One region of the Mesorhizobium sp. B283B1A genome, then DNA from elsewhere that is predicted to be linked to it. Evidence: predicted binding sites of a transcription regulator. Region 1 holds the regulator's gene; each other region holds the start of a gene.
The links. Region 1 encodes PhoB, which activates phosphate uptake and scavenging genes when phosphate is short. Its sites were predicted from a motif close to TGTCATNNANCTGTCAT; they were not measured.
Positions count from the first base shown of each region.

Region 2: the regulator PhoB is predicted to act here: its motif matches at 5,764-5,780, upstream of LB577_RS09430 (acetoacetate decarboxylase).
Region 3: the regulator PhoB is predicted to act here: its motif matches at 3,397-3,413, upstream of LB577_RS03440 (ceramide glucosyltransferase).
Region 4: the regulator PhoB is predicted to act here: its motif matches at 2,258-2,274, upstream of LB577_RS06870 (esterase-like activity of phytase family protein).

Region 1 is NZ_JAIUIQ010000011.1:55,152-62,703, reverse strand. Features, by position in the region: gene pstC (phosphate ABC transporter permease subunit PstC) at 1-179, shown strand, start outside; gene pstA (phosphate ABC transporter permease PstA) at 183-1,034, shown strand; gene pstB (phosphate ABC transporter ATP-binding protein PstB) at 1,031-1,834, shown strand; gene phoU (phosphate signaling complex protein PhoU) at 1,858-2,565, shown strand; gene phoB (phosphate regulon transcriptional regulator PhoB) at 2,582-3,271, shown strand; gene LB577_RS11700 (ROK family protein) at 3,590-4,834, opposite strand; gene xylF (D-xylose ABC transporter substrate-binding protein) at 5,105-6,145, shown strand; gene LB577_RS11690 (sugar ABC transporter permease) at 6,288-7,552, shown strand, end outside.
Region 2 is NZ_JAIUIQ010000009.1:487-8,038, reverse strand. Features, by position in the region: gene LB577_RS09460 (pyruvate dehydrogenase complex dihydrolipoamide acetyltransferase) at 1-413, opposite strand, end outside; gene LB577_RS09455 (alpha-ketoacid dehydrogenase subunit beta) at 417-1,415, opposite strand; gene LB577_RS09450 (thiamine pyrophosphate-dependent dehydrogenase E1 component subunit alpha) at 1,415-2,443, opposite strand; gene LB577_RS09445 (NAD(P)H-dependent oxidoreductase) at 2,446-3,774, opposite strand; gene LB577_RS09440 (phosphodiesterase) at 4,056-4,820, opposite strand; gene LB577_RS09435 (3-hydroxybutyrate dehydrogenase) at 4,891-5,679, opposite strand; gene LB577_RS09430 (acetoacetate decarboxylase) at 5,942-6,724, shown strand; gene LB577_RS09425 (patatin-like phospholipase family protein) at 6,717-7,552, shown strand, end outside.
Region 3 is NZ_JAIUIQ010000003.1:175,523-183,074, forward strand. Features, by position in the region: gene LB577_RS03430 (2'-deoxycytidine 5'-triphosphate deaminase) at 1-695, opposite strand, end outside; SAM riboswitch at 784-861, shown strand; gene LB577_RS03435 (O-succinylhomoserine sulfhydrylase) at 917-2,107, shown strand; gene LB577_RS03440 (ceramide glucosyltransferase) at 2,144-3,295, opposite strand; gene apaG (Co2+/Mg2+ efflux protein ApaG) at 3,516-3,908, shown strand; gene LB577_RS03450 (Hsp33 family molecular chaperone) at 3,948-4,979, opposite strand; gene argF (ornithine carbamoyltransferase) at 5,109-6,020, opposite strand; gene LB577_RS03460 (aspartate aminotransferase family protein) at 6,039-7,238, opposite strand.
Region 4 is NZ_JAIUIQ010000006.1:105,949-113,500, reverse strand. Features, by position in the region: gene LB577_RS06875 (L,D-transpeptidase) at 1-573, shown strand, start outside; gene LB577_RS06870 (esterase-like activity of phytase family protein) at 660-2,150, opposite strand; gene LB577_RS06865 (FAD-dependent oxidoreductase) at 2,449-4,860, shown strand; gene LB577_RS06860 (trimethylamine methyltransferase family protein) at 4,873-6,426, shown strand; gene LB577_RS06855 (hypothetical protein) at 6,554-6,868, shown strand; gene LB577_RS06850 (LacI family DNA-binding transcriptional regulator) at 6,887-7,552, opposite strand, start outside.

The sequences.
Region 1 (7,552 bases):
TGTTTGCGCCGGCAACGACGATCTCGGCGACCATCGCCAACGAATTCACCGAGGCGGTCGGCGATCTCTACACGTCTTCGCTGGTGGCGCTCGGCCTGATCCTGTTCGTCATCACTTTCCTGATCCTTGCCATCGCACGCTACATGCTGATGCGCATCGACGCCCGCACCGGAGCCTGACCGATGTCGACAGCCACGTCGCTTCACCAGAGCCGCAAGCGCAAGAATGGCGTGATGATGACGCTGTGCGTCGCCGCGGCCGGCATCGGCCTTGCCTGGCTGGCGCTCATTCTCGGCGCCCTGCTCTACAAGGGCCTGTCGGGTGTCAATCTTTCGGTCTTCACACAAATGACCCCGCCGCCCGGCGATGCCGGCGGCCTGCTCAACGCCATCTACGGCAGCATCGTGATGACCGTCATCGGCATCATCGTCGGCACGCCGATCGGTGTGCTGGCCGGCACCTACATGGCCGAATACGGCCGCTTTTCGAAGCTCACTACCATTGTCCGCTTCATCAACGACATCCTTCTGTCGGCGCCGTCGATCATCATCGGCCTGTTCGTCTACGAATTGATGGTCCGGCCGATGGGGCACTTCTCGGCGATCGCCGGCGCCGTCGCGCTGGCGATCCTGGTCATCCCCGTCGTCGTGCGCACCACCGAGGACATGCTCAATCTGGTGCCCAACGCCTTGCGCGAAGCCGGCACCGCGATCGGCGCGCCGCGCTGGGTGGTCATCCGTTCTGTCGCCTACCGCGCCGCGCTTTCGGGCATCGTCACCGGCATATTGCTGGCCATCGCCCGCATCTCCGGCGAGACGGCGCCGCTGCTGTTCACCGCGCTCAACAACCAGTTCTGGTCGAGCAATCTCAACGCGCCGATGGCCAGCCTGCCTGTCACCATCTTCCAGTTCGCTCTCAGCCCCTACGAGGAATGGCAGCAACTGGCCTGGACCGGCGCACTCATAATTACATTGACGGTTCTCGCGCTCAGCATCTTTGCGCGCAGCCTGACCGGACGCAGAGAGGACAAATGAGCCAGATGTTGTCTCCAGACATGACGATCGCCGCCGAGGCAGCCGCCAAGGCAAAGATCGAGGTCAAGAACCTCAATTTCTACTACGGCCAGTCGAAGGCGCTGAAGGACATCACGCTGTCGCTGCCCGAACGCAGCGTCACCGCCTTCATCGGACCGTCGGGCTGCGGAAAGTCGACGCTGCTGCGCGTCTTCAACCGCATCTACGAGCTCTATCCCAGGCAGACAGCCGAGGGCCAGGTGCTGCTCGACGGCAAGAACGTTCTCGACCGCTCGCAGGACCTCAACCTGTTGCGCACCAAGATCGGCATGGTGTTCCAAAAGCCGACGCCGTTCCCGATGTCGATCTATGAGAACATCGCCTTCGGTGTCAGGCTCTATGAGAAGATCAGCAAGGCCGAGATGGACGGCCGCGTCGAACAGGCGCTGAAGCGCGCAGCACTCTGGACCGAGGTCAAGGACAAGCTCAATGCCAGCGGCCTCAGCCTTTCGGGCGGCCAGCAGCAGCGGCTCTGCATTGCCCGTACCGTGGCGGTGAAGCCGGAAGTCATCCTGCTCGACGAGCCGGCCTCGGCGCTCGATCCGCTGTCGACCGCCAAGATCGAGGAGCTGATCGACGAATTGCAGGCCGACTACACGATCGTCATCGTCACCCACAACATGCAGCAGGCGGCGCGCGTGTCGAAGCAGACGGCCTTCATGTATCTGGGCGAACTGGTCGAGTTCGACAAGACGGAGAAGATCTTCACGTCGCCCCGCGAAAAGCGCACGCAGGACTACATCACCGGCCGCTTCGGCTGATCACGCATACGAGGACCAGGATCATGGCCGAACACACGGTTGCAGCCTTCGATGAAGATCTCGGACAGATCAGCAGGCTGATCAGCGACATGGGCGACCTCGCCGGCTCGATGGTCGGCGGTGCCACCAAGGCGCTGCTGAACTCCGACAATGCGCTCGCCCAACGCGTCGTCTCCGATGACGCGATCATGGATGCGCGCCAGCGCGAGCTGGACGACCGCGCCATCACGTTGATCGCAAAGCGCCAGCCGATGGCCGACGATCTGCGCCACGTCGTCGGCTCGATCCGCATGGCCGGCGATCTCGAACGCATCGGCGACCTTGCCAAGAACATCGCCAAGCGCGTCGGCACGGTCGGGCTCTCCGCCACGCCGCGCGACCTGTCGCACTCCATCGACGCGATGGCGCAGCTGGTGCTGATCCAGGTTCAAGGTGTTATCGAGGAATATGCGGCGCGCGATGCCGCCGCACTGGCCAAGCTGCGCGCCGACGACGAGCGTATCGACGTCAAATACACTTCGGTGTTCCGCGAACTGCTGACCTACATGATGGAAGATCCGCGCAACATCACCGCCTGCACGCATCTTCTGTTCTGTGCCAAGAACCTCGAACGCATCGGCGACCACGTGACCAACATCGCCGAGAATGCGTATTATGTGCTGACCGGCACGCAGCTGCCCGCCAATCGCCCGAAGCAGGACGAAACCGCGATGTCGGCGCCGGCGGCATAGCAGGGGTGACCAGCCGATGATCGCGCCACGCATCATGGTGGTGGAGGATGAGGAGCCGCTAGGGGTGCTGCTCCGCTACAATCTGGAATCCGAGGGCTACCAAGTCGAGGTGGTGACGCGCGGCGATGAGGCGGAGATCCGCCTGCAGGAGAACGTGCCCGACCTTCTGGTGCTCGACTGGATGGTACCGGCGGTGTCCGGCATCGAACTCTGCCGGCGCCTGCGGATGCGGCCCGAGACCGAGCGGCTGCCGATCATCATGCTGACCGCGCGGGGCGAGGAGAGCGACCGCGTGCGCGGCCTGTCGACCGGCGCCGACGACTATCTGGTCAAGCCGTTCTCGACGCCGGAATTCATGGCACGCGTCAAGGCGCTGCTGCGCCGCGCTAAACCTGAAGTGCTGTCCAGCGTGCTCAAGGTCGGCGATATCGTGCTCGACCGCGAATCGCACCGCGTCTACCGCAAGAAGAGCGAGATCCGGCTCGGACCGACCGAGTTCCGCCTGCTCGAATTCATGATGCGCCATCCCGGTCGCGTGTTCTCGCGCAGCCAGCTGCTCGACAATGTCTGGGGCGAGACGATCTACATCGACGAGCGCACCGTCGACGTGCATGTCGGGCGCCTGCGCAAGGCGGTCAACAACGGCCGCATGCCGGATGTGATCCGCACGATTCGTGGGGCGGGCTACGCGATCCGGGAAGATTAGGTTCTTCGGCGCGGAAGGTTAGAAAGTCGGATTTCGTGCTTAAGCCGGATCGCTTTACCTTGGCGATTGGCGAAAACGTCCATTGCTTCGTCATCCACGGGCGGAGCAAGGAGCGAAGCGACGCGGCGTAGACCCGAGGATCCATGCCGCGACTTCGAAGCGTTGCCTCGGCGCGGAATTCTGCTCCGCTGCACTCCGTGGCCAAGGTCGCGGCATGGATCCCAGGGTCTCCGCGACGGAGATTCGCTCCTGCTCCGCCCAGGGATGACGAAGTCGTGAGGCTTTGTCCAACCCACGGATGTTACGATGGCTTCGATTTCACGCCACGTTCTTCCCAGCCGCGCCTGCTCTCGCCTGCACGCCCGGCGCGAAAATTTCCTGGTCGACGAAGGTCAGTGCGCGCATGGCGCAGCCTTCGCGGATCAGCGGCAGTTCGTTAGGCTCGGTGTCGAAAGAGATCGATTTCGAGTGCTGGCCGCCGGCGGTCTGGGCAATCGCCTCGCGCAAGGCCGGCTCGATCAGGTCGAAGGCGGCGGCGCTGACGCCGACAATGGCGACGGGGGCGGGATCGATCAGCGCGAACAGGCTGCCGAGGCCATAGCCGAGTGCCTCGCCGGCCCTGCGATAGGCCTGGCGCTCCGGTCCGTCCTTGTCGCGCGCCGAGGCCGCCAGCGCCCGCATGTCGGCGTCGCTGACGTCGACCGGTTCGGTGTCCTCGCCAAGCTGTCTCGCGTTGCGCCAGATGGCGTAGTTGCCGGCATAGGCCTCGACGCAGCCGCGCCGTCCGCAGCGGCAGAGTGCGCCGTCCGGCCGGTGGATCATGTGGCCGAATTCGCCACCCGACGAGTGGGTGCCGGTGAACAGTTGGCCCTTCAGCACAAGGCCCATGCCGATGCCGTGAGACAGCAGAATGGCGATGAAGTCGTCGCGGTAGCGCTCGGGATCGCGCCAGCGCAGCGCCACCGCCATCATGTTGCAGTCGTTTTCCATGGTGGCGGGGATGCCGAACTCGGCCTCGAATATGTCGGCGAACGCGATGTCGGTCTGCGGCGTGATCGGCGACCACAGCATGGCGCGCGCCTCGGTATCGGTGATGCCCTGGATGGCCAGTGCGATGCGGGCGACGCTGCGGACATCGATGTCGGGATCGTCGATGCGGCGCCGCACGATGGCGACGCATTCGCCGATCAGCGCCTCGCGCGACATGGTCAGCGTGTCCAGCCGGCGCTGTTCCTCCGATATCACCTGGCCGGCATAGTCGATGACGGCGACCGACAGGAAATTCAGCGACAGCACCACGGTCATCACCGCCGCCGCCTCCGGGTTGAGTGTGAGGCCGACCTGCGGTCGACCGCGTTTCAGCGACCCGGCCTCGCTCGGCTTGCCCTCGGTCAGGACGCCTTCGCCGATCAGGTCGGAGGAGATCGCCGAGATGGTCGAGTGGCTGAGGCCGGTGGTGGCGGCGATCTCGGTGCGCGAAGGCTGACCGGCACGGCGCACGGCCGAGATCACCATGGCGCGGTTGCGCCGGCGCAGATCGTCGTGGCGGATTCCGACCGACATGTTCACCCACATCCTCCCGGTCGCCGCGGCCTTTCGTGCCTCCCGAAGGCCGCCAGCGAAGCCGCCAAATACTGGCAGAAGCGCCGCACGCTGTCATTATTTATTCCGGAGCTCGAAAAAAAGTCCGCGGCACCTCAAAATCCATCAGAATCATTGTTGACAGTGTTCCGGCGATGGACCAGTGTTTTTTCGAGGCTCGAAAAAATAGGGCCTTTGTGCCGGCCTTAGGGTCAGTTTGGTCGCGCCATACGCGGCGCAGGGAGGAATATCATGAAGAAATTCACAGCCGCCATCCTGGCGGGTGTCGCCATGTCGCTGACGCTTGCGTCGGTCGCGCAGGCGAAGGACAAGGTCATCGGTGTTTCCTGGTCCAACTTCCAGGAAGAGCGCTGGAAGACCGACGAGGCCGCGATGAAAAAAGCGATCGAGGCCGCCGGCGACAAGTACATCTCCGCCGACGCGCAGTCCAATCCCGGCAAGCAGCTCACCGATGTCGAAAGCCTGATCTCGCAAGGCGCCAATTCGCTGATCATCCTGGCGCAGGACGCCTCGGCCATCGGCCCGGCGGTGCAGAAGGCATTGGACGAAGGCATTCCGGTCGTCGGCTATGACCGCCTGATCGAGAACAAGGACGTCTTCTACCTGACCTTCGACAACAAGGAAGTCGGTCGCTTGCAGGCCAGCGCGGTGTTCAAGGCCAAGCCGGAAGGCAACTACGTCTTCATCAAGGGCTCGGGTGCCGATCCGAATGCCGACTTCCTGTTCTCGGGCTCGATGGAAGTGCTCAAGGAAGCCATCGACAGCGGCAAGATCAAGAATGTCGGCGAGGCCTATACGGACGGCTGGCTGCCCGCCAACGCCCAGAAGAACATGGAACAGTTCCTGACCGCCAATGACAACAAGGTCGACGCGGTGGTCGCGGCCAATGACGGCACCGCAGGCGGCGTCGTCGCGGCGCTGACGGCGCAAGGCCTTGCCGGCACCGTGCCGGTGTCCGGCCAGGACGGCGACCATGCGGCACTCAACCGCATCGCGCTCGGCACCCAGACCGTGTCGGTGTGGAAGGACGCGCGCGAGCTCGGCAAGAACGCGGCCGAGATCGCCTCGCAACTGGCCGACGGCAAGAAGATGGCCGACATTGCCGGTGCGAAGGACTTCACGACGCCTGGCGGCAACACCGTCAAGTCGCTGTTCCTGACACCGGTTGCGATCACCAAGGACAATCTCAACGTGGTCATCGACGCCGGCTGGATCAAGAAGGACGAGGTCTGTGCAGGCGTCGCCGCCGGCAGCGTCGCGGCCTGCAACTGATCCGAAGACGTCAGACAATGAAACGCCGCGGCTGCCAGGCCGCGGCGTTTTTTCAAGAAGATTTGTGTTTCCGCCGCGGGCGGGTAGCTTCCAGGCTCTATTCCGGCATCCGCGTCAGACGGCAAGCCGGCGGGAGGATTTCATGACCGACACGACCTCAAATGCACCGGCCGACACCGCGCGGGCATCGGAACTAGGCGCGGTCGCCCGGTTTCTGAAGGCAACCGAACTCGACACACGCATGCTTGGCATGGTCGGTGCGCTGCTGGTCATCTGGGTCGGCATTCACATCCTGTCGGGCGGACTTTTCCTGACACCGCGCAATCTCTGGAACCTGTCGGTGCAGACGTCCTCGGTCGCGATCATGGCGACTGGCATGGTGCTGGTCATCGTCATGCGCAACATCGACCTTTCGGTTGGCTCCGTCGAAGGTGTGATCGGCATGATCATGGGCGTGGCGCAAGCCGAATTCCTCATTCGCGTCATCGGCTTCCAGCTTGGAGATCCCTGGCTCTGGATCATTGCACTGGCCGCCGGCGTGGTGCTCGGTCTCCTGATCGGCGCATTCCAGGGCTTCATCATCGCCTACCTCGAAGTTCCGGCCTTCATCGTGACACTGGGCGGCCTGCTGGTCTGGCGCGGCATGGCGTGGCTCATCACCAACGGGCGCACGGTCGCGCCGCTCGACGCCACATTCCAGCTGATGGGGGGCGGACCGAGGGGCTCGATCGGCGCCACCGCCAGTTGGATCATCGGCGCCGTTGCTTGCGCGGCTGTCGCTTTCGCGCTGCTCAATGGTCGATCGCAGCGCAAACGGTTCAACTTTCCGCTGCGTCCCGTCTGGGCGGAAACCTTTCTCGGCGTAGTCGCCTGCGCTGCCATCCTTGGCGCGGTGTGGATCGCCAATTCCTATCCGTGGCCAATCGGCATCGTACGCCAGTACGCTCAGCAGAACGGCATCGCCATTCCTGAAAATGGACTGTTCATCGCCCACGGCATTGCCATACCGGTGCTGATGGCGGTCGCGGTCGGCATCGTCATGACGTTCATCACCAAGCGCACCCGTTTCGGCCGCTACGTCTTTGCCATCGGCGGCAATCCGGAGGCCGCCAATCTCGCCGGCATCAACACCCGCTGGGTGACGATGAAGGTGTTCATGATCATGGGTGTGCTGGCCGCGATCAGCGCGGCGATCTCGTCGGCCCGTCTTAACGCGTCGACCAATGCGCTGGGCACGCTGGACGAGCTTTTGGTGATTGCCGCCGCCGTTATCGGCGGCACCTCGCTTGCCGGCGGCTCCGGAACGGTGCTCGGCGCCATGCTCGGTGCGCTGCTGATGCAGTCGTTGCAGTCCGGCATGGTGCTGCTCGGCATCGACTCACCGCTGCAGAGCATCGTCGTCGGCGC
Region 2 (7,552 bases), on a different contig from region 1:
CGGGTTTTCCCCTCCCCCTCGAGGGGAGGGTGGCCGGCCGCAGGCCGGTCGGGTGGGGTCGGTTCGACCAGGCTCAACGCAGGAGCGGTGCCTCCTGAGACGATCCCCTCTGTCGGCTTCGCCGACATCTCCCCCTCGAGGGGGGAGATTGGCGCCTTGTCCCCATACGCCTCCCCATCAGCATAGATCCAGGCAACAGCCGCGCCCACCGCGATATCGACACCTTCCTTGCCGGTGACGTCGCGCAGCACGCCGCTGGCCGGTGCGTCGATCTCCATCGCGGCCTTGTCGGTCTCGATCTCGAACAGGACATCGCCCTTCTTGACGTGGGCACCTTCCTCGGCGAACCAGCGCGAAATCTGTCCGGTCGCCATGTCCATGTCGACCTTGGGAAGAATGACTTCGGTCGGCATCTCTCAGCGAACCCCTTTCGCGAGGTCGCGCGCGGCGCTGATGATGTCGGGAACCTGCGGCACTGTGGCCTTTTCCAGCTCCGGATTGTAGGGGATCGGCGTCTCGGCGCCGCCCAGCCGCACGATCGGCGCGTCGAGATAGTCGAACGCCTCGCTCTCGGCGATCATGGCGCTGACCTCGGCGCCGATGCCCAGCGTCTTGACCGCTTCGTAGACGCACATCAGCCGCGACGTCTTCTTGACGCTGTCGATGACGGTCTGCTTGTCCATCGGTCGGATGGTCCTGAGGTCGACGATCTCGACATCGATGCCTTCGGCTTCCAGCGCGGCCGCGGCGTCGAGCGCCTTCTGCACCATGATCGAGGTGGCGACGATGGTGAGGTCGCGGCCCTCGCGGCGAATATCCGCCTTGCCGATCGGCACCGTGTAATAACCTTCGGGCACCGGGCCCTTCATCTTGTAGAGCAGCTTGTGCTCGAAGATCATCACCGGATCGGGATCGGCGACCGCCGCCAAAAGCATGCCCTTGGCATCGTAGGGCGTCGCCGGCTGGATGACCTTGAGACCGGGCACATGACCGAGCCAGGCTTCGAGGCTCTGGCTGTGCTGCGCGGCGGCGCCGGTGCCGGAGCCGGCGGGAAAGCGCATCACCACGGGAACCGAAACCTCGCCGCCCAGCATGAAGCGCATCTTGGCCGCCTGGTTGACGATCTGCTCCATGGCGAGCGTCGCGAAATCGGAAAACTGGAATTCGAATATCGGCCGCATGCCGGTGAGGGCCGCGCCGACCGCGACGCCGGCGCCGCCCAGTTCCGAAATCGGCGTGTCCATCACGCGGTCCGCGCCATAGCGCTCGACCAAGTCGCCGGTCACCTGGAAGGCGCCGCCATAGACGCCGATATCCTCGCCCATCAGGAAGACGCGTTCGTCCATGTCCATGGCGATCGCCATGGCCTCCTGGATCGCCTGGGCGTAACTCAGTTCACGCACCATCGCGTCCATCACGCCTGCTCCGTATAGACATAATTTCCGGTCTCGCTGATGTCCGGCGACGGACTTGCCTTGGCGAATTCGATACCGTCGGCGATTTCCCGCGCCACCGCATCGCGGATGGCCTCGATGCCCTTGTCGTCGATGAAGCCGAATTCGCGCAGCTCGTTTTCGAACAGCGTGATCGGGTCGCGGTTCGACATCCAGTCCTCGATCTCCTCCTTGGTGCGATAGCGGTTGCGGTCGCTCTTGGAGTGGCCGCGATGACGGTACGTCTTGGATTCGATCAGCGTCGGCCCCTCGCCTGCACGGGCACGCTCGACGGCCCTGTAGGACGCCTCGGCAACCTCGGAGAAGATGTTGCCGTTGACGACGACGCCCGGCATCGAATAGGCGGCGGCGCGCTCCGCGATGTTCTTCACCGCAGTGGAGCGGGCCGTCGACGTCGACATGCCGTAACCGTTGTTCTCGCAGACGAAAATGACAGGCAGCTTCCAGATCGCGGCCATGTTGAGCGCCTCGTGGAAGGCGCCTTCATTGTTGGCGCCGTCGCCGAAGAAGGAGACCACGACCTTGCCGGTCTTCATCCTCTTGGAGGAGAGCGCTGCCCCCACCGCGATCGGAATGCCGCCGCCGACGATGCCGTTGGCGCCGAGATTGCCCTTGCCGACATCGGCAATGTGCATCGAGCCGCCGCGGCCCTTGCAGTAGCCCGTGGTCTTGCCGAAGAACTCGGCGAACATACGCTTGACCTCGGCGCCCTTGGCGATGCAGTGGCCGTGGCCGCGATGGGTCGAGGTGATCTGGTCATCCTCGCCAAGCGGCATGCAGATGCCCATGGCGCTGGCCTCCTGGCCGATCGACAAATGCATCGTGCCGTGGATGAGGCCGCGCGTGTAGCACTCCTCCGCGCCCTCTTCGAAGCGGCGGATGAGGTACATCTTGTAGAGCACCTGCTTGAGCTGCTCGGCGCTGTACTGGCGATAGACGAAGGGCAGGTTGGCGCGGCTGTCCGCCACGGCTTTGCTCAATCCAGCCATGGTCAGGCTCCAACGGTTCCATAGACGAGCTTGTCCTGGCGGGCGCGCAGTTCGGCGATCTTGGAGCCCGGAGCCGGGGTCGCATTGGCATAGGTGATGAGTTCGCCCTTCTTGATCGGCGCCGTCACCGAGCCACCCTGCAGCAGGCCGCAGGGAATGGCCTTGGCGGCATGCGCTTCCGGCGCCGTCATGATCCAGGCGCGGTAGCAATATTCGCCGATCGCATCGAGTTTTTCGCCCGGCTGCATGTCCTTCTTGGCCACGGCGGCGACTTCCGCCACGGGCTTGGCCAGCGGCACCATATCGGCCTTGCCGTAGAGCACGACGCGGGCGCAGGTCAGCGGCACTTCGAGCGAGGTGAGGTGATAGGGGCGATGGAAGGTGAAGTACGGGCCTTTGCCCATCTTCAAATCTTCCATGCGCTCCGAAATGCGCGGATGCGACATGTCGGCGACGACGAAGACGCCGGGTGCGACGCCCTTGCCGATCGAATAGTCGACGACGCCGATCTTGGACAGCACGCCGCCATCCTTCTGCGGCACCAGCACTTTCGACAATTCGCCGAGGGTCGCGGCCGGGCCATGCATGCCGGCCTTGTCGGGCACCAGCCCGGTGGCATTGGCGATCGCCGCCATCTCGACCATGGTCTTGGAGCCGTCGACGAATTCGACCAGCATACGCACATTCATGTGCCGGCGCATGGCCTCTTCTTCATAGGCGGGCGGCGTGGCGTCGATATTGAGCGGGTTGTTCTTGCCCTTGCCGGCGGCGACGATCGGATGACCCATGGCCGAGACGAATTCGACCAGTTCCATGCAGGAGGACGGCTCGTCCCCGGCGCCAAGCGAATATGTGACGCCGAGCCTGTCGGCCTCGCTCTTCAGATAGGCGCCGATGGTGACGTCGGCCTCGACATTCATCATCACCAGGTGCTTGCCGTGCTCCATGGCGCGCAGCCCAATCTCGGCGCCGACGGCGGGAACGCCGGTGGCGTCGATGACGACGTCGATGAGATCATTGTCGATGACCAGGCTGGCGTCGTTGGTGACCGCCACCTTGCCGGCCTCCATGGCGGCCGTCATCGCCGACGCGTTCGACACCTCGCGCGCGTGACCGGTTTCCTGGAAAGCAATGTCCACCGCCTTGCTGGCGGCGGGCAGGTTCAGTTCGGAAATCGCGCCGATCTCGATGCCGGACATATGCGCGACGCGGGTGACGATATCGGTTCCCATCTCGCCGGAGCCGATCAGGCCGATGCGAATGGGCTTGCCCGACTTGCCGCGTTCCTCGAGATCGCGGGCAAGGCCCGTCAATGAAACATTGGAAGCCATACCGCTCATTCCTCCCGTAGTGCAGGCCATGTTCAAGTGCTTGACGGGTATTGAACATCTGTATTCCTGTCAAGACTAATGTCCAAATCCGGTGCTTTTTGACGCGCCTTCGCGGAGGCCACGTCGACCCCAGGCAATGGCGGCCGCACGCCGAACCCATATCGACAGGCGGGCGCGGCGGCGGGGCTTCCCGACGCCGGGAACAAGCAGGCCGGTCCATGGCCCTAACGACCGCTATGAAAGCGGACTGTCTCCAGTGTGGAGAGCCCTACGGAGCTCGATCAGATGCCGCCGGCAAGGGGCAAATCGTGGAAATGCACGACCACCCCATCGGCGTCGATGAAGACCACGGCATAGGCGGGCGGTTCGTGACCCAGGCTCCAGCTTTCCGAAAAATCGAGCGCCGTCTGGTGGTTGGTGCTGCGCAGCGTGCTGACCGGGATGCCGCGCCAGCTGCCGGCGATCAGCCGGTGAACGTGGCCGGCGAAGATGTGGCGGACATTGCCGTGGCGCGACAGGACGTCATGGAAGATATCGGCGCCGGCGAGCCTGGCCTCGTCGAGCACCGGAATGTGTATCCGGAACGGCGGGTGGTGCATGAACAGGAGGACCGACCGGTCTCGCGCCTCTTGCAGCCGTTGGTCCAGCCAGTCGAGACGCGCTTGACATAGCCTGCCCTCGACATGTCCGCTGTCCAGCGTGTCGAGCAGGATCAGGCGGCCTTGGCTGCCATCGAAAACGCTATGGACGAAGCCCCCTTCGGCGGCCGCCTGCGGAAACATCTCGAAAAACAGCGCCCGGTCGTCATGATTGCCGAGCATCAGCCGGCAAGGCGGAACTAATGCCGCCAGTCTTTCCTTCAACGCCGCATAGGCGGCGCGCTCGCCGTCATTGGTGAGATCGCCCGAAATCACAACGAGTTCCGCGTCGGCGTGGTTCTTGCCGATGTCGGCAAGGCAAGCGTCCAGCCGCGCCAGCGGATCGCTGCCGTACAGGCGACCGCCAGGTGCTATCAGATGCGGATCGGAGAGCTGGATGATTTTCATGGTCCTGCCCGAAGGCTTGCCTGCCGACGCCGTGGGCATCAGCCGGCAAACGGAATGCGCTGGCTACCCTCTACTGCGCCGTCCAACCGCCGTCCATCGGCAAGGTCGTGCCGGTGATCTGCTTGGCCGCGTCCGAGCACAGGAACAGCGTCAGCGCCGCAAGCTCCTCGACGGTGACGAATTCCTTCGTCGGCTGTGCGGCGAGCAGCACGTCGTGCTTGACCTGCTCCTCGGTCATGCCGCGCGCCTTCATCGTGTCGGGGATCTGCTTTTCGACCAGCGGCGTCCAGACATAGCCCGGCGCGATCGCGTTGACGGTGATGCCGTCCTGCGCGGTTTCCAGCGCCACCGTCTTGGTCAGGCCTGCAATGCCGTGCTTGGCCGAGACATAAGCCGACTTGAACGGCGAGGCGACCAGCGCATGCGCCGACGCCGTGTTGATGATGCGGCCCCATTTGCGCGCCTTCATGCCGGGCACCACCGCCTTGATGGCGTAGAAGGCGGCCAGAAGATTGATGCGGATGATCGCCTCCCACTTGTCGTCGGGGAATTCCTCGATCGGTGCGACGTGCTGGATGCCGGCATTGTTGACCAGGATGTCGAGGCTGCCGAACGCGGCCTCGGCGTCGTGCACCATGGCGCTCACCGCCGCCCCGTCCATCATGTTGGCGTCGGAGTAACGGCACTTGACGCCGAAATCCTTCTCGATGCCGGCGCGTTCCTGCTCGATCGAGGCGGCATCGCCAAGGCCGTTGATGGTGACGTTGGCGCCTTCGGCGGCGAAGGCGCGGGCGATGGCCAGGCCGATACCGCTGGTCGAGCCGGTGACGAGGGCATTCTTCGAAGACAGGGAACCCATGGTGATCTCGCGCGAAGTGGGAGGGAACATGACGATATAATTGTGCGTCGCAACATGACAATGGCAGAGCCATGTGTCGATGCGATTACAGCCAGACGACGCCAGCGGCATGGCCCCTCGCCCCGTTCGAAACCATGGTCGTGAGCCTGACACGGCCCTGTCATGGTGCCGTGCAACATAATCGCTTGCGCATTCGCGCGGTCATTCCTGACGAAAATATTGCCCGAAAAGAACTTCGTCTGACAAACCTTGGGGGTGCAGCTTGGAAATCGCCAATGTCGTGAGGCGCGCCTATGCGATGCCGCTGACCAACCCGTCCTTCCCGCCCGGCCCCTACCGTTTCTTCGACCGCGAATACATCATCATCACCTACCGCACGACACGCGAAGCGCTCGAGGCGGTCGTGCCGGCGCCGCTGGAGATCGACGAGCCGTTGGTCAAGTACGAATTCATCCGCATGCCCGACTCGACCGGCTTCGGCGACTATACCGAGACCGGCCAGGTTATCCCCGTGCGCTACAAGGGCCAGCATGGCGGCTACGTCCATTCGATGTATCTCGACGACGACGCGCCGATCGCCGGCGGCCGCGAGCTGTGGGGTTTCCCGAAGAAGCTGGCCAACCCCAAGATCGTCCATGAGGGCGAGGTGATCGTCGGCACGCTGCACTATGGCAGCGTTCTGTGCGCCACCGGCACCATGGGCTACAAGCACCGCGAGGCCGACCACGATTCCGTGCTCGCAGCGCTCGCCGCGCCCAATTTCCTGATCAAGATCATTCCGCATGTCGACGGAAGCCCGCGTATCTGCGAGCTGGTGCGCTACTATCTCACCGATATCACGCTGAAGGAGGCCTGGACGGCGCCGGCGGCGCTCGACCTGCGGCCCCACGTCATGGCCGACGTGGCGAAGCTGCCGGTGCTCGACATCGTATCCGCCGTTCACTTCAAAGCCGATCTGACGCTGGGGCTGGGCGAGGTGGTTCACGACTATCTCGGCGGTCACGGCCTGTCCGCCGCCAACCAGCTGGAGAAAGCCCGTGCTTGAACGCAACCGCAAGAAGGAGGCCACCGCCACCATCGAGGAAATCTCGGCGCAGTACGACCGTATCGCGCTGGTGTTTCAGGGTGGCGGCGCGCTCGGCGCCTACCAGGCCGGGGTCTACCAGGCGCTGGCCGACGCCGGTTGCGAGCCGACATGGCTGTCCGGCGTGTCGATCGGCGCCATCAATGCGGCGATCATCGCCGGCAATGAGTCAAGCCGCCGCCTCCAGCGTCTGGAGCAGTTCTGGCAAACGATCTCGGGCCGCAAGATCTGGTCCTATACGCCCGAAGGCGACATCTATCGCGATATCCGCAACCGCACCTCCTCGTGGATGACGATGACCATGGGACAGCCCGGCTTCTTCAAGCCGCGCAGCCCCAATCCCTGGTTCGAGCAGCAGGGCGCCGAGGGCGCCACCAGCTTCTACGACACCGCCGAGTTGAAGGACACGCTGGAGAGCCTGATCGACTTCGACGTGCTGAACGACGGCAAGAAGCGGCTGAGCGTCGGCGCGGTCAATGTCCGCACCGGCAACTTCGTCTATTTCGACACCGACAAGGTCCGCATCGGACCGGAGCACATCATGGCCAGCGGCGCGCTGCCGCCTGCTTTCCCAGCGATCCGCATCGAGGGCGAGTATTACTGGGACGGCGGCATCGTCTCCAACACGCCGCTGCAATATCTGCTCGACCAGGAAGAGGACCGTTCTTCGCTCGTCTTCCAGGTCGACCTGTTCAGCGCCCGCGGTGTCCTGCCGCGCAGCATGCCCGACGTGCTGTCGCGTCACAAGGACATCATGTATTCCAGCCGCACGCGCCAGAACACCGACAA
Region 3 (7,552 bases), on a different contig from region 1:
ACGACATCCTGCGCGGCGCGCTTGTCGACGTCGACGAGACCGGTGTGATGCTTGCCTCGATAGCCGACCAGCCCATCACTGTCGCCATTGAGGTCGATCGACAGTGCGATGCCACCGCCGGAAATATTCGGCGGTTCGGTGGCGACCAGCATCTCGGCACGGTGCAGTTCATGCAATTCGGCTTCCGAGAGCAGTGCGTTGCCGGTGCGGAAGCGTATCTGCGACAGGCGCGAACCGGTGCGCGCGACGATCGGGAAGGTGCGCGGGCTGACTTCCAGATAGAGCGGACCGTTGTAGCCGGCGGCGATCTTGTCGAACTCGTGGCCACGGTCGGTCATCACACGGGTGAAGATGTCGAGCCGGCCGGTCGAGCTCTTCGGGTTGGCCGAGGCCGAAATCTCCGCCGGCAGCGCCAGGCTTTCGAGCAGCGGCACGATGTAGACGCAGCCGGTTTCCAGCACAGCGCCTTCGGCAAGATTGATCTCGTGCAGCTTCAGGCGATCGAGCTTTTCCGAAACCGTGTGGTTGGGGCCCGGCAGGAAGGAAGCCCGCACCCGCCAGGCCGTGTCGCCGAGCCTCAGATCGAGGCTGGCCGGCTGGATCTGGTCGGCATCGAGCGCGCGCGCCGACTTCAGCGCGCCGGACTGGAACAGCGCCGATATGTCCTGATCGGGAAGAATGCCTGTCTGCCGCAAGGCTGCGCTCCTGGCCGACGATTTTCTTGTCGCACAAACCTCTTAATGAAGCCGGCAATTGACGCAAGCGTGGGACGGGTCTAAAGGGTCGTTATCCCGTGGTGATTTGGCCGGTCGGCTTGCAGCCACGTTAAACAAGTCGCTAAAGGACCGTTGGCCGCAAGGCCGTATGGACCGGTTGCGACTTTCGCGGCCGGTTTTTTTGTGTCTGGAACAAAGCAATGAGCAACAAGAAGCGCGACTGGAAGCCACAGACAGCCCTCGTCCATGGCGGAACCCTGCGTTCCCAATTCGGCGAGACGTCGGAAGCAATGTACCTTACCCAGGGCTATGTCTACGAGACGGCGCAGGCGGCGGAGGCCCGTTTCAAGGGCGAGGAACCAGGCTTCATCTATTCGCGCTACGCCAATCCCACGGTCGACATGTTCGAAAAGCGCATGTGCGCGCTGGAGGGTGCCGAGGATGCGCGCGCCACGGCGTCGGGCATGGCGGCGGTGACGGCGGCGCTCTTGTGCAGCGTCAAGGCCGGCGACCATATCGTGGCGGCGCGCGCGCTGTTCGGCTCCTGCCGCTGGGTGGTCGAGACGCTGGCGCCGCGATATGGCATCGAAGCGACGCTGGTCGACGGCACCGACATCGCCAACTGGGAAAGAGCGGTCAAGCCCAACACCAAGCTGTTCTTCCTGGAAAGCCCGACCAACCCGACGCTGGAAGTGGTCGACATATCGGCCGTCGCGGCACTTGCCAATTCAATCGGTGCGCGGCTCGTCGTCGACAATGTCTTCGCCACGCCGCTGCAGCAGAAGCCGCTGCAGCTCGGCGCCCACATCGTCGTCTATTCGGCCACCAAGCACATCGACGGCCAGGGGCGTTGCCTGGGCGGCGTCATCCTTTCGGATAAGAAGTGGATCGACGAGAACCTGCACGACTATTTCCGCCACACGGGGCCCAGCCTGTCGCCGTTCAATGCCTGGACGCTGCTGAAGGGACTGGAGACGCTGCCGTTGCGCGTGCGCCAGCAGACGGAAAGCGCCGGCAGGATCGCCGATTTCCTGGCCGAGCAGCCGCAGATCGCCCGCGTCATCTATCCCGGCCGTGCCGACCACCCGCAGGCTGATATCGTCAAGAAGCAGATGTCGGGCGGCTCGACGCTGATCTGCCTCGACGTCAAGGGCGGCAAGCAGGCGGCCTTCGCCTTGCAGAATGCGCTGGACATCGTTCTGATCTCGAACAATCTCGGCGATGCCAAGAGCCTGATCACCCATCCGGCGACGACGACGCATAAGAATTTGAGCGACGAGGCGCGCGCCGAACTCGGCATCGGGCCAGGTACGCTCAGGCTGTCGGTCGGCCTGGAGGATACCGACGACCTACTGGAAGACATCGCGCAGGCGTTGAGGGCGGCCAAATAGGCAAGACAGTCCGGTAGGTCCGTCAAACAGGCGCGATCAGGCGCTTGACGGCGTCTCCTCCAGTTCAGCCGCCTTGGTGCGGATGGTCATCGCATTGCCGCGCCAGTCGACGGCGCCGCCGAGCCAGCCGCGCGTCCACATCGCCGGCAGGATTAGGTCGCGCACCATGATCGCCGCGACCATGCGCGGCGACAGGTACCAGCCCTTGGACCAGGCCAGGGCGCATTCCGGAAGATAGAAGGCCGCCAACACGGCAAGCGCGGTTGCCCAGAGGCTGAAGCCGGCGCCTGCCGCCGCGACCAGCGCAAGCGCCAGCGGCACCACAGCACCAGTGAGGATTTCGGGCGCGAAGAACAGCGGGAAGGTGACACGGCGCAGGCGCGCCCAGCGGGCCTGGCGCGACCAGATCTCGCCAAGCGTGCGCCGGCCGAGCGGCTGCTCGAAGGGCGAAGCGACGAGATTGACGCGCAGGCCGAGGCCGTTCACCAGCTTGGTCGCGGCGGCGTCCTCGGCGATCTCGGCCGCCAGCGCGCGAATGCCGCCGCTGGCATCCAGCATCGGCTTGTTCCACAGCATGCTCTTGCCCTGGGCGAAGCCAAGGCCGAGCGCCTCGCCGGCATATTGCCAGCGGGCCTGCAGCGTGTTGAGAAAGGCGCATTCGACCTCGGCCCAAAAACCGTCGGGACGCGAGCCGATTGGCGTCGAGCAGACAAGGCCGGTATCGGCTCGCCACGCCGCCATCAAATGCTGGATGTAGTCCCTGGGCATCAGCACGTTTGAGTCTGCAAGAACGACCCAGTTGTGGCGCGCCGCTTCCCAGCCCTTGACGCAGTTGTTGAGTTTGGGATTGGCGCTGATGCGGTCGTCGCCGATCAAAAGCCGGGCCGGCACTTTGGGAAACCGGGCAATCGCCCTGTTTATCAGTTTGACGACCGGATCGTCGGCATGGGCGACGCAGAAGATCAATTCGTAGCGCGGCCAGTCGAGCGAGAAGGCGCGTTCCAGTGTCTCGTGCGTGAACGGCTCGACACCACGCGATGGTATGACAATCGACACCGGCTGCGATTTGCCGTCGGGCGGGGCGACCGTGGTTCGCCGCTTCAGCTGCGAAGCGGCAAGCGAAATGCTGGCGGCATTTGAGAGAATGAGAGCAGTCGAAAGCGAGGCGGCTATGAGAGTGAGTTCCATCGAGATCTGGTCACTCCAGAAAAGACGGCCGGCTTTGTGGCCGTTTTCAACAGTTCGACAGAGCGTCGAGTCGCCCGCTTGGCGCACACCACCATTGTCCTGTGTCACTTAAATGACATTCTTTGCCGGCACCTGCCTTTCAAGGCCGGGCGCGACAAGACGCGCATGTTGACCTGCCCGCCGGGAGCGCCGAAATTACCGGATCAGTTTGGAGCCGTTTATGTATAGCGCCGTCACGCGCAACATCGAAGTGCAGGTCAGGCCGTTCTACCTCGAGGACCGCTCGGATCCTTCGGAGAACCGCTATGTCTGGGGCTATCAGATAACGATCGACAATCAGTCGGACGAGTTCGTGCAGCTTCTGTCGCGTTATTGGCATATCACCGACGGCACCGGCCGGGTCGAGGAAGTGAGTGGGCCGGGCGTCGTCGGCGACCAGCCTGAACTCAATCCCGGCGACAGCTATCAGTATACGTCCGGCTGCCCGCTCTCGACCCCGTCAGGAATCATGGTCGGCCGCTACACGATGCGCAACAAGCGCGGCGAGACCTTCGACATCGCCATTCCGGCATTTTCCCTCGACCTGCCAGGGACGCGGCGGACGGTGAATTAGCGGCTTTCTCCCCGTTCCATGGAGAGAAAGCCGGTTCCTTCATTGCGCCGCGAATTCCGCCGGGTCGAAGTCATATTGCTTCGAGCAGAACTCGCAGGCGACGTGGATGCCGCCATCCTCGGTGCTGTCCTTGATCTCCTGCGCGGAGAAGCCCTCGAGGATGCCGCGGATCTTGTCGCGCGAGCATGAGCACTGGTCGGCGACGGGAACGCCGCCGAAGACGCGCACGCCATGCTCGTGGAACAGGCGATAGAGCAGCCGTTCGGCGCCGATCGTCGGATCGATCAGTTCGGTCGGCTCGATGGTGCCGAGCAGCGCCAGCAATTCCTGCCAGGAATTGTCGGCCGGATCATGGATCTCCTCGCGCGGATCGCCATCGCCGCCGGGCAGGTCCGGAACGCGCATGCGCTCGGGCGATTGCGGCAGGAACTGCGCCAGGATGCCGCCGGCACGCCACTGCTCGCGCGCGCCGCCAGGGCCGGGCGTCAACAGCTTGGCCACCGACAGCCTGATATCGGTCGGGATCTGTTCCGACTGGCGGAAATAGGTGCGCGCGGCGTCTTCCAGCGTTTCGCCGTCGAGCTGGACGATGCCCTGATAGCGCTGCGTGTGGGCGCCCTGGTCGATGGTCAGCGCCAGAACGCCGCTGCCGAGCAGCGTCTGCTGCGATGTCTCGCCGACCGCGACCAAAGCCTCGAGCCGATCGGCGTCGAAGCGCGCATAGGCGCGCAGGGCAGAGGGCGTGGAGAAGTCCGCCACCAGCATGTCGACCGGCCCGTCGGTGCGGGTCTGCAGGATGAACTTGCCCTCGAACTTGAGCGAAGTGCCGAGCAGCACCGTCAGCACACAGGCTTCCGCGAGCAGGCGGGCGACCGGCTCGGGATAATCGTGGCGGCTCAGGATGGCGTCGAGCATCGGCCCGAGCTGGACCGTGCGGCCACGCACGTCGAGCGGGCCGACCTCGAAGGGCACGACGTGATCGTCGCCGGCGTAGCCGAACTCGCCGAGTTTGGGGTGGTGTTCAGTCACTTGATACGTTTCCAACATGACAAAGCTCCGGGGCGCGGCCATGCCGTCCTCTCGGGAGCATGCGTCCAAACGCGCTTGATTTGCGTGATGCGGCGCAGATAGGCATCGCGCCCCCGCAGATCAAGCGCCCAGACACTTCAAGCACCGAGACACTTCAAGCGCCAAGACACTTCAAGCACCAAGACACCAGGCAAGCACGGCCTTCTGGGCGTGGAGCCTGTTCTCGGCCTCGTCGAAGACCACCGAATGCGGGCCGTCGATGACTTCGTCGGTCACTTCCTCGCCGCGATGAGCAGGCAGGCAGTGCATGAACAATGCGTCGGGCTTCGCCCTGGCCATCAGCTTGGCATTGACCTGATAGGGCGAGAACACGTTGTGGCCACGGGCGCGATGCTCCTGCCCCATCGACACCCAGCAATCGGTGACGATGCAGTCGGCCTGGTCGACGGCCTCCTCGGGCGAGCGCGTGAAGTGCAGCTTGCCGCCATTCGCCTGCGACCAGTCGATATGCTTCTGCGCCGGCTCGCTGCCTTCGGGCACGGCGACGTTGAGGTTGAAGCGGAACCGCGCCGAGGCCTCGAGCAGCGAATGCAGCACGTTGTTGCCGTCACCGGTCCAGGCAATGGTCTTGCCGGCAACCGGACCGCGATGCTCCTCGAAGGTCATGATGTCGGCCATCAGCTGGCATGGATGGGTATCGTCGGTCAGCCCGTTGATCACCGGAATTGTGGCGTTCTCGGTCAGCTCCAGCAGCCGTTCGTGCGAGGTGGTGCGGATCATGATGGCGTCGACATAGCGCGACAGCACCTTGGCGGTGTCGGCGATGGTCTCGGAACGGCCGAGCTGCATCTCGGTGCCGGTCAGCATGATGGTCTCGCCGCCAAGCTGGCGCATGCCGACGTCGAAGGACACCCGCGTGCGCGTCGACGGCTTGTCGAAGATCATGGCCAGCACCTTGCCTTCGAGCGGCTTCGAGCGCTCGCCGGCCTTGAGACGCTGCTTGCGCGCCACCGCGTCGGTCAGCATGAAGCGCAAATCGCCTTCGGAAACGGCGGAAAGATCGGTGAAGTGGCGAAGTGACATCGGCAACGGTTCCGGGATTTACTTCGCGGCGGCGGAGGCGATCGCCTCCACCAGGCCCTTGGCGCCGGCGCGGATGCGATCGAGCGCGTCGTGGATCTCGGCATCGGTGACGGTGAGCGGCGGCAGCAGGCGAATGACGTTGTCGCCGGCCGGAACCGCCAGCAGGCGCTGGTCGCGCAATGCCATGTTCACCTTGGCATTGGGCATGGCGCATTTGAGGCCGAGCATCAGCCCGGTGCCCCTGATGTCCTCGATGACCTCGGGAAATTCGTCGGCAACGGCGGCAAGTCCCTGCTTTATCAGCAGCGCCTTGCGCTGGACGTCCTCGAGGAAGCCCTCTTCGAGCACCACGTCGAGTACGGCGTTGCCGACCGCCATGGCCAGCGGGTTGCCGCCGAAGGTGGTGCCATGCACGCCGGCGGTCATACCGACGGCCGCTTCGTCGGTGGCAAGGCAGGCGCCCATCGGGAAGCCGCCGCCAATGCCCTTGGCAATGGCCATGATGTCCGGCGTGACGCCTGACCATTCATGCGCGAACAGCTTGCCGGTGCGGCCGATGCCACACTGGACCTCGTCATAGATCAGCAGCAGGTCGTGCTGGTCGCAAAGCTGGCGCAGCCGCTTCAGCGATTGCGCAGGCACCGGGCGGATGCCGCCCTCGCCCTGCACCGGCTCGATCAGGATCGCGGCGGTCTCCGGGGTGATCGCCTTTTCGGCGGCATCGATGTCGTCGAAGCCGACCTGGTCGAAGCCTTCGACCTTGGGTCCGAACCCCTCGAGGTATTTGTACTGGCCACCGGCCGCGATGGTGGCCAGCGTGCGGCCGTGGAAAGCACCCTCGAAGGTGATGGTGCGGAAGCGCTCGGGATGGCCCTTGACGAAGTGGTAGCGCCGCGCCGTCTTGATCGCGCATTCCAACGCTTCGGCGCCGGAGTTGGTGAAGAACACCTTGTCGGCGAAGGTGGCATCGGCCAGCCGCTCGCCAAGCCGGCTCTGCCCGGGAATCTCGTAGAGGTTGGAAACGTGCCAGAGCTTGGCTGCCTGCTCGGTGAGGGCCGCGACCAGGTGCGGATGGCCGTGGCCAAGCGAATTGACCGCGATGCCGCCGGCGAAATCGAGATATCGCTCGCCCTTGTCGGTAACCAGCCAGGAGCCTTCCCCATGGTCGAAAGCCAGGGGTGCGCGAGAAAAGGTCTCGAAAAGCGCCGAACCGCTCATTATATGCTTCTCCGGTGCCGGAAAATCAAAAAAGCCGCCAAAGCGGCGGCCTTTGCGGCTTATCGTGTTTTTCGGCCATGAAGTCAACGAAAACGTCGCGTAGTGGCACGCGGCAAGCCCCCTGGCAGGACGCCGGCTCATAAGAGAGCGGCAAGTTGGGGAAAACCGAAAAAACCGATTCGTGTTGCACTTGGGACTCTTGTCACCGAGTCAGCGCATAGAGTAGTTGTAGTCGAGAAATAACTAGATTTCGTGCGGCGGACCTAATCACCAGATATATGTGGTGTCTGCCCCAGCAGTGGTGCTGGGTCGGG
Region 4 (7,552 bases), on a different contig from region 1:
GTCACCAAGCTCGACCCGAAGTTCGTGCGCCAGGTCGTGGCCGACCCGACCGGCGAAAAGCCCGGCACGATCGTCGTCGATACGTCAGAGCACTTCCTCTATCTGGTGCAAGATGGCGGCAAGGCCGTCCGCTACGGCGTCAGCCTCGGCAAGGCCGGTTTCGGCTGGACCGGCAGCGCCGTGGTCCAGGCGAGGAAGAAGTGGCCGGTGTGGACGCCGCCGCCGGAAATGATCCAGCGCCGGCCGGAACTGGCGAAATACAAGGACGGCATGCCGCCCGGCCCGCAGAGCCCGCTCGGCGCCCGCGCGCTCTATCTGTTCCGCGACGGCAAGGACACGATGTACCGGCTGCACGGCACGCCGGAATGGGATTCCATCGGCAAGAACGCGTCGTCCGGCTGTGTGCGCTTCATGAATCAGGACATCATCGACCTCTACAGCCGCGTCAACGGTCCGGCCCAGGTCTTCGTGCGTCCCAATCTGTCGGCCGCCGGCAAGATCATGGCCGTGTCGAGCAGGACAGCCGAGCCGATCGATGCGGGCGTGCCGAAAGACGCGGAGTTCTTGAAGTAAGCGCCTTCGCGGGGTTCCTAGCAAGGCTCGATTATTCGCGGCAGCTCAGGCGGGCGCGCCAGGCCCGCCCGCCTGAGCTGTGATCGCTACTTCTTGGCGAGGCCGGGCAGCGTCACTTGATAGACCAGGAACATGGTGTCGACATTGGCGCCGTCGTCGGCCTTGTAGGGCGCGCCGACCTGGAAACCGTCCTGGGCCAGGAAGTCGTTGTCGTTGGCGACGAACAGGAAATAGTCGTCGGGCAGTTTCGGATCGAGCACGCTTGCCAGCGACATCGCTTCCCATTTTTCCGAGAGGTTGTCGTGGTCGTTCGGCGCGCCATTGTGCAGGCCGAAGCGGCCGAGCTGGGCATTGTCGTTGATGTCGATGAACGGCGTCAGCTTGGCCGGCGTCACCGACGGATCGAGCACACCCTTGGGGGCGACCGGCTTGTCCTTGTCGAAATCCGTGCCGGCGATGTCGGTGGCCGTGGAGACGTCGACGATGCTGATTTCGCGATAGAGCGAGGTGTCGCCCTTCACGCCCTGACCGTTGCCGCTGTCGCGCGCCAGCATCAGGAAGGATGTGTCCGACAACGCCACGATCTCGCTTTGCGCGGCGACCTTGGTCTTGCCCTTGGCATCCTTGAACACCGGCAGCGGCACGACATACTCATGTGCCAGTTTCAGGTGGGCGAGATCGGACGCGTCATAGACCAAGGCCCTGGTGTTCTGCCGCGTCGCAGGAGAATCGCCGCCATCCTGCCGGGTCGCCGACTGCAGCACGGCTATCAGGAACTTGCCGTCCGGCGTCATCGCCATGCCTTCGAGGCCCTGGTTTTTCTGGCGGCCGGTTTCCGGATCCTTGGGATCGGGCTCGGCGGCACCGGGGCCGGGATTGTCGGAGGAGAAGTTCGGTGTCCCCTTGCGCATCGGCACCAGGGCAGCCGGCGGCTGGGTCGCCGACATCAGGCGGCCTTCGCCGGAGAAACGGTAGATATTGGGGCCATATTCGTCGGAGATGAACATCGAGCCGTCGGGCAGTCGCACGATCGCCTCGTTGTCGAGGGCGAGCTTGCCGTTGGTGGCGGCGGGCAGCATCGGCAAGTCGCCGGCGGCGGCGCGCACGTCCGACAGCGGATCGAGGCCGGTGGCGTCGGCGCCCTTGTCGTCGGTGAGCAGCATGCTGTCGGCGAGCGTCGCCTTGACGCCGGTCTGTTCCTGGCCGGTAGCTGGGGCGGCGCCCGGCGCGACGGGGTTAAACTCGATGCCGATCGTGTTGAGGCGCGGGCGATAGTTGGTGGTGCCGGCGACATTGTAGCCGCGGTCCGGCAGCAGCCAGAGCGAGCCCTTGTAGCCGGCAGCGTCATGCGTCCAATCCGATGTGTCGATCGACATGCCGGAGCCCGAGCCGAAGGTTTCGCCGAACTTGTCGCGCTGGGCGGCCGGGATGCGGCCGACGCCGACGAGGCCCTTGTTGACGGGGCCCTTGTTGACGAGGCCGCCGACGGTCGCGGTGCCGTCGGCGAGCGCCGGCGTCAAGGCGGTGAACAAGGCCAGCGCGACGCCAAGCGACGCGGTTCGGTGCAGGTGTTTCATGGACAATCCTCTTTGTGACGAAGCGTGCCGGAGCGGCCGAAAGCTGAAGGAGGCGTCGCCTCAATGATGCCGCGCGCGCCTCCCCGAAAGCGATCTACGGCGTGAACATGATGCTTGCGTGACAGGCGGTGTGTGTCCGCCGGCTTGTTCGTGCCCCAGCAAAGAAGCGCATTCGCGTGACCGAATTGATGGCGCTTTGCCACGCGGAGTTTCGCCCAGTGCGGCAAGTCGACGGCCCGCACTAGACACATATGTCCAGTGCGTCTATGGTGCCGCCCTCGAACAGGGGAGGGAAGCCTTGAAGTCGCACTACCGCGCAGTCGTCATCGGAGGTGGCGTGGTCGGCGCCTCGGTGCTCTACCATCTGACGCGGTTCGGCTGGTCGGATGTGGCGCTGATCGAGCGCGCCGAACTGACCGCCGGTTCGACCTGGCATGCGGCTGCTGGTTTCCATGCGCTCAACGCCGACCCCAATGTGGCGGCGCTGCAGGACTACACGATCAACCTCTACCGCGAGATCGAAGCCGAATCCGGCCAGGACATCGGCCTGCACATGACCGGCGGCGTCAACATCGCCAGCGATCCTCAGCGTTGGGAGTGGCTGAAATCGGCCTGGGCGGTGTTCCAATCGGTCGGCATCGAGACCGCCCGGCTGGTGAGCCCGCAAGAGATCAGAGAACTCTGCCCGATCGTCGATGTCTCCGGCGTGCTCGGCGGACTGCACGATTCCAACGAGGGCCATCTCGATCCCTACGGCACCACCCATGCCTATGCTGGCGCGGCGAAGAAGCGCGGCGCCGACATCATCCTGCGCAACCGGGTCGTCGAGCTAAAGTCGCGCGCCGACGGCCACTGGGAGGTCATCACCGAGCAGGGCACCGTCGTTGCCGAGCATGTCGTCAACGCCGGCGGGTTGTGGGCAAAGCAGCTCGGCCGCATGGCCGGCGTCGACCTGCCGGTGACGCCCATGGAGCATCACTATTTCATCACCGAGGACATTCCGGAGATCGCGGCACTGGATCGGGAAATCGGCATTGCCGTCGATCTCGACGGCTTTTCCTACCTGCGCCAGGAGCGCAAGGGCGTGCTGCTCGGTGTCTACGAGCAGAACCCGAAGCACTGGAACATGGATGGGGCGCCATGGGACTACGGCATCGAGCTCATCCCGGAAGACATCGACCGCATCAGCCCCGAACTCGCCAAGGCGCATGAGCGCTTTCCGTGCCTGGCGACGGCCGGCATCCGCAAATGGGTCAATGGCGCCTTCACTTTCACGCCGGATGGCAATCCGATCGTCGGGCCGGTGCGCGGTCTCAAGAATTATTGGGTCGCCTGCGGCGTCATGGCCGGCTTCAGCCAGGGCGGCGGCGTCGGCAAGTCGCTGGCCGAGTGGATGATTTTCGGCGAGCCGCAGGCCGATATTTTCGGCATGGACATCGCCCGCTATGGCGCCTTCGCCGCCAACCGGGAATATCTCAGGCAGACGACGCGGCAGTTCTATTCGCGCCGTTTCGTCATGACCTTTCCGAACGAGCGGTTGCCTGCCGGCCGGCCTTTGAAACGGCCCGGCGCCTATGACGGCATGAGTGCCGCGGGCTGCGAATGGACAGCGTCGTGGGGGCTGGAAATCCCGGCCTATTTCGCGCCGATGGGTTTTCGCGAGAACACCACGCTCAAGCGCTCCAATGCCTTCGACATCGTCGGCGACGAGGCATTGCAGGTGCGGCGGGCCGCCGGCCTCGTCGATATCTCGGCCTATTCGCGCTACGCGGTGTCGGGGCCAGGCGCCCAGGCATGGCTCGACCGGCTGCTCGCCTGCAAGCTGCCGAAAGCGGGACAGGCGCGGCTCGCGCCGATGCTGGGGCCAGATGGGCGGCTGAAAGGCGACCTCACGGTGATCAACTGGGGCGGCGGCGATTATTGGCTGATGGGCTCCTACTATCTCAGGGAATTCCACATGCGCTGGTTCGAGAGCCACGCGGCCGACGGCGTCACGGTCACCGACATTTCCGACGCGATGAGCGGCTTCCTGCTGACCGGGCCGAACGCGCGCAAGATCCTGGAACGCACCACCCACCAGGACGTGTCCGGCAAGGCGTTGCCTTTCATGGCGTGCGGGGCATTCGATGTCGGCATGGTGCGGGCGCGGGTTGCCCGGCTATCCATCGCCGGCGAACTGGGCTTCGAAATCAGCTGCCCGGTGGCCATGCATGCGACGCTGCGCGAGACGCTGCTTGCCGCAGGCGAAGATCTCGGCCTGGCCGAGATCGGCTATTACGCGCTCAATGCGCTCAGGCTGGAGAAAAGTTTCGGCATCTGGTCGCGCGAATTCACGCAGGGCTACAGGCCTGGCCAGTCCGGGCTCGACCGCTTCATCGCCTTCGACAAAGGCGATTTCATCGGCCGCGAGGCGGCGCTGAGGGACCGCAAGGCAGGCGTCTCGCAACGGATCGTGACGCTGGAGATCGATGCGCTCGACGCCGACGCCAGCGGCTTCGAGCCTATCTGGCGCGACGGAAGGCGCGTCGGCTTCGTCACGTCGGGCGGATTTGGCTACACGATCGGCAAGAGCGTCGCGCTGGCGTTGGTGGACGACGATTCTGCCAAGGAGGAGACGGCGCTTTCGGTGCACATTGTCGGCGTCGAGCGGCCGGCGCGGGTCATCGCGGCCTCGCCCTACGATCCGTTGGGCAAGGCGATGCGGCAATGAGGAGGATTTCCGATGATCGATGAGGCGGCACGTGAGGCCAGGCGCGAGCGCCGGCGCGGACGCACGGGCGAAGCCGGCAGCGAAAGCAGCCGCCGGCCCAACTATCGCTCGCTGAAGAACCCGTTCCTGCCGCAGCCGATCTTTTCGGACGACCAGGTCGCCTCGATCCACGACACGGCGCTGCGCGTGCTGGAAGAGCTCGGCATCAAGGTACTGCTGCCGCAGGCACGCGAGGTTCTCGCCCGCGCCGGTGCCCTGGTCGACCTGGATACCGACATGGTGCGAATCGGCCGCGACATGGTGGCGGCGGCGCTGGCCTCGGCGCCGAGGTCGATCCATGCCCGTGGCGGCGATCCTTCCCGCGATCTGACGCTCGAACTCGGGTCGATGACGTTTCTTGCCGGAAGCGGGGCGCCCAATGTCACCGATCTCGAGCGCGGCCGGCGGCCAGGCACGCTCGCCGCCTTCGAGGAGTTCATCAAGCTGGTGCAGCATTTCGATGTCCTGCATATGCTCGGTCCCTGCGTCGAGCCGCAGGATGTCGACAACCGGTTTCGCCACTATGCCGTCAATCGTGCGCAGCTGACGCTGTCCGACAAGTTTCCCTTCGTGTTCGCGCGCGGCACGCCGCAGGTCGAGGACGGTTTCGAGATGCTGCGGCTGGCGCGCGGCCTTTCGGAGGAGGCGTTCCGTTCGGACGCCTGGTGCTATACCGTCATCAACACCAACTCGCCGCGTCAGCTCGATATACCGATGGCGCAAGGCATCATCGATTTCGCCAAAGCGGGGCAGGTCTCTATCATCACGCCGTTCTGCCTGGCGGGCGCCATGGCGCCGATCACCGTTGCCGGTGCGTTGACGCTGCAGCATGCCGAAGCGCTGGCCGGGCTGACGCTGGCGCAGATCGTGCGGCCCGGCGCGCCGGTCGTCTATGGCTCCTTCTCCTCCAATGTCGACATGAAATCCGGAGCGCCGGCCTTCGGCACGCCCGAACACGTCAAGGCAACGCTGGGCGCCGGCCAACTGGCGCGCTTCATCGGCCTGCCGTGGCGGTCCGGCGGAGGCAGCGCGGCCAACATCTCGGATGCGCAGGCCGCGCACGAGACGCAATTCGCATTGTGGGGTTCGGTTCTGGCCGGCGCCACGGTCTGCATTCATGCCGCCGGCTGGCTGGAAGGCGGTTTGAGCGTTTCCCTGGAGAAACTGGTCACCGATGTCGAGGCGTTGCAGACGGTCGCTGAACTCTGCGCCGCGACGCCCGGCGACGACGATTCCATCGGCTTCGAGGCGATCGCCGAAGTGCAGCCGGGCGGCCATTTCTTCTCGGCCGGCCACACGATGGCGCGCTATCGTACGGCCTTCTACGAACCGCTGGTGGCGGACTGGTCGAATTTCGGCAACTGGACACAAAGCGGATCGAAGACGGCGAGCGAGCGCGCCACCGGCGTCTGGAGGCGCATCCTTGCCGATTTCGAGCCGCCGGCTTCGGCCGCCGCCACGGCCGGCATGCTCGACGAGTTCATCGCCCGGCGCACCGAGGAAGGCGGGGCGCCGCCCGTGTCATAAAGCCGATCTCCCGCTGATCGTCCTGGTTGTGGTGCGATCCGGAACTTGCAGTGCCTTCCGCGCATTCATGGTGTGCAGCCGGTGCCCATCGGCACCGGCGAGCCATTTTGAGGGGAGGACCGACACCATGGGTTTCGACCAGTATCACGAACCGCCTGAGGAACTGTCGCAGAAGGTGCGGACCTTTGCGCGCATGATCACCTCGCTGATCGAGGAGGCGGAAGCGATCTCCTGGTACGAACAGCGCATGTCGGTGGAGAAAGATCCGCAGGCTCGCGCCATCATGAAGAACGCGCAAGGCGAGGAGTTCAAGCATTTCGGCATGGACCTGGAATTCCTGCTGCGCCAGAAGACGGATTGGCGGGCGGAACTGAAGGAAATCCTGTTCACCACGGGCGATATCGTCGAGGCCGGCGAGAAGGGCGAGAAGAAGGTGGACTGAGCACCTTCTTCGCCTCCATCAATCGCTGTCGCGCGCGATCAGCTCCAGCGGCCAGACCTCGCGGATGATGCGCGGCCCTTCGGGGCCGGCGAAGGCGGGGAGCGAGGCCAGCAGCATTTCCGCCAGCCGCCGGCCCATTGCCTCCAGTGCCGGACGGAAGGCGGTCAGCGTCGGCGAGAAGTAGCGGCAGAGCGGCGTGTCGACGATGACGATCACGGCCATGTCATGGCCCGGCTTGATTCCCATCTCGGCCAGCGCCTTGCAGCCGCCAAGCGCCATCGCGTCATTGTTGAAGATGATGGCCGTCGGTGGGTCCTTGGAGCGCATGACTTGCGGCGTCACCTGGTAGCCGCCGGCCTCGTTGATGAAGCCGTCGGCGATCAGGTCGGGGTCGACCTCGATGCCGTGCCGCTTCAGCGCCTTGCGGTAGCCGTCGAGAAACAGGTAGCCGAAGTTGAGATCAAGTGAAGGGCGGATGGCGGCAATGCGCCGGTGTCCACGCGCCACCAGGCGGTCGACGGCTTCATCACCCGCCCTCTCGAAATCGATATCGAGAGAAGGATAGGTGTCGCCACCGGACTGACTTCGGCCAAGCGTGACGAAGGGAAAGCCTGCCTTGCTGAGATAATCAATCCGATCGTCTTCCCTTCGTGTATTGGCCAACACGACCGCATCGACCAAGCG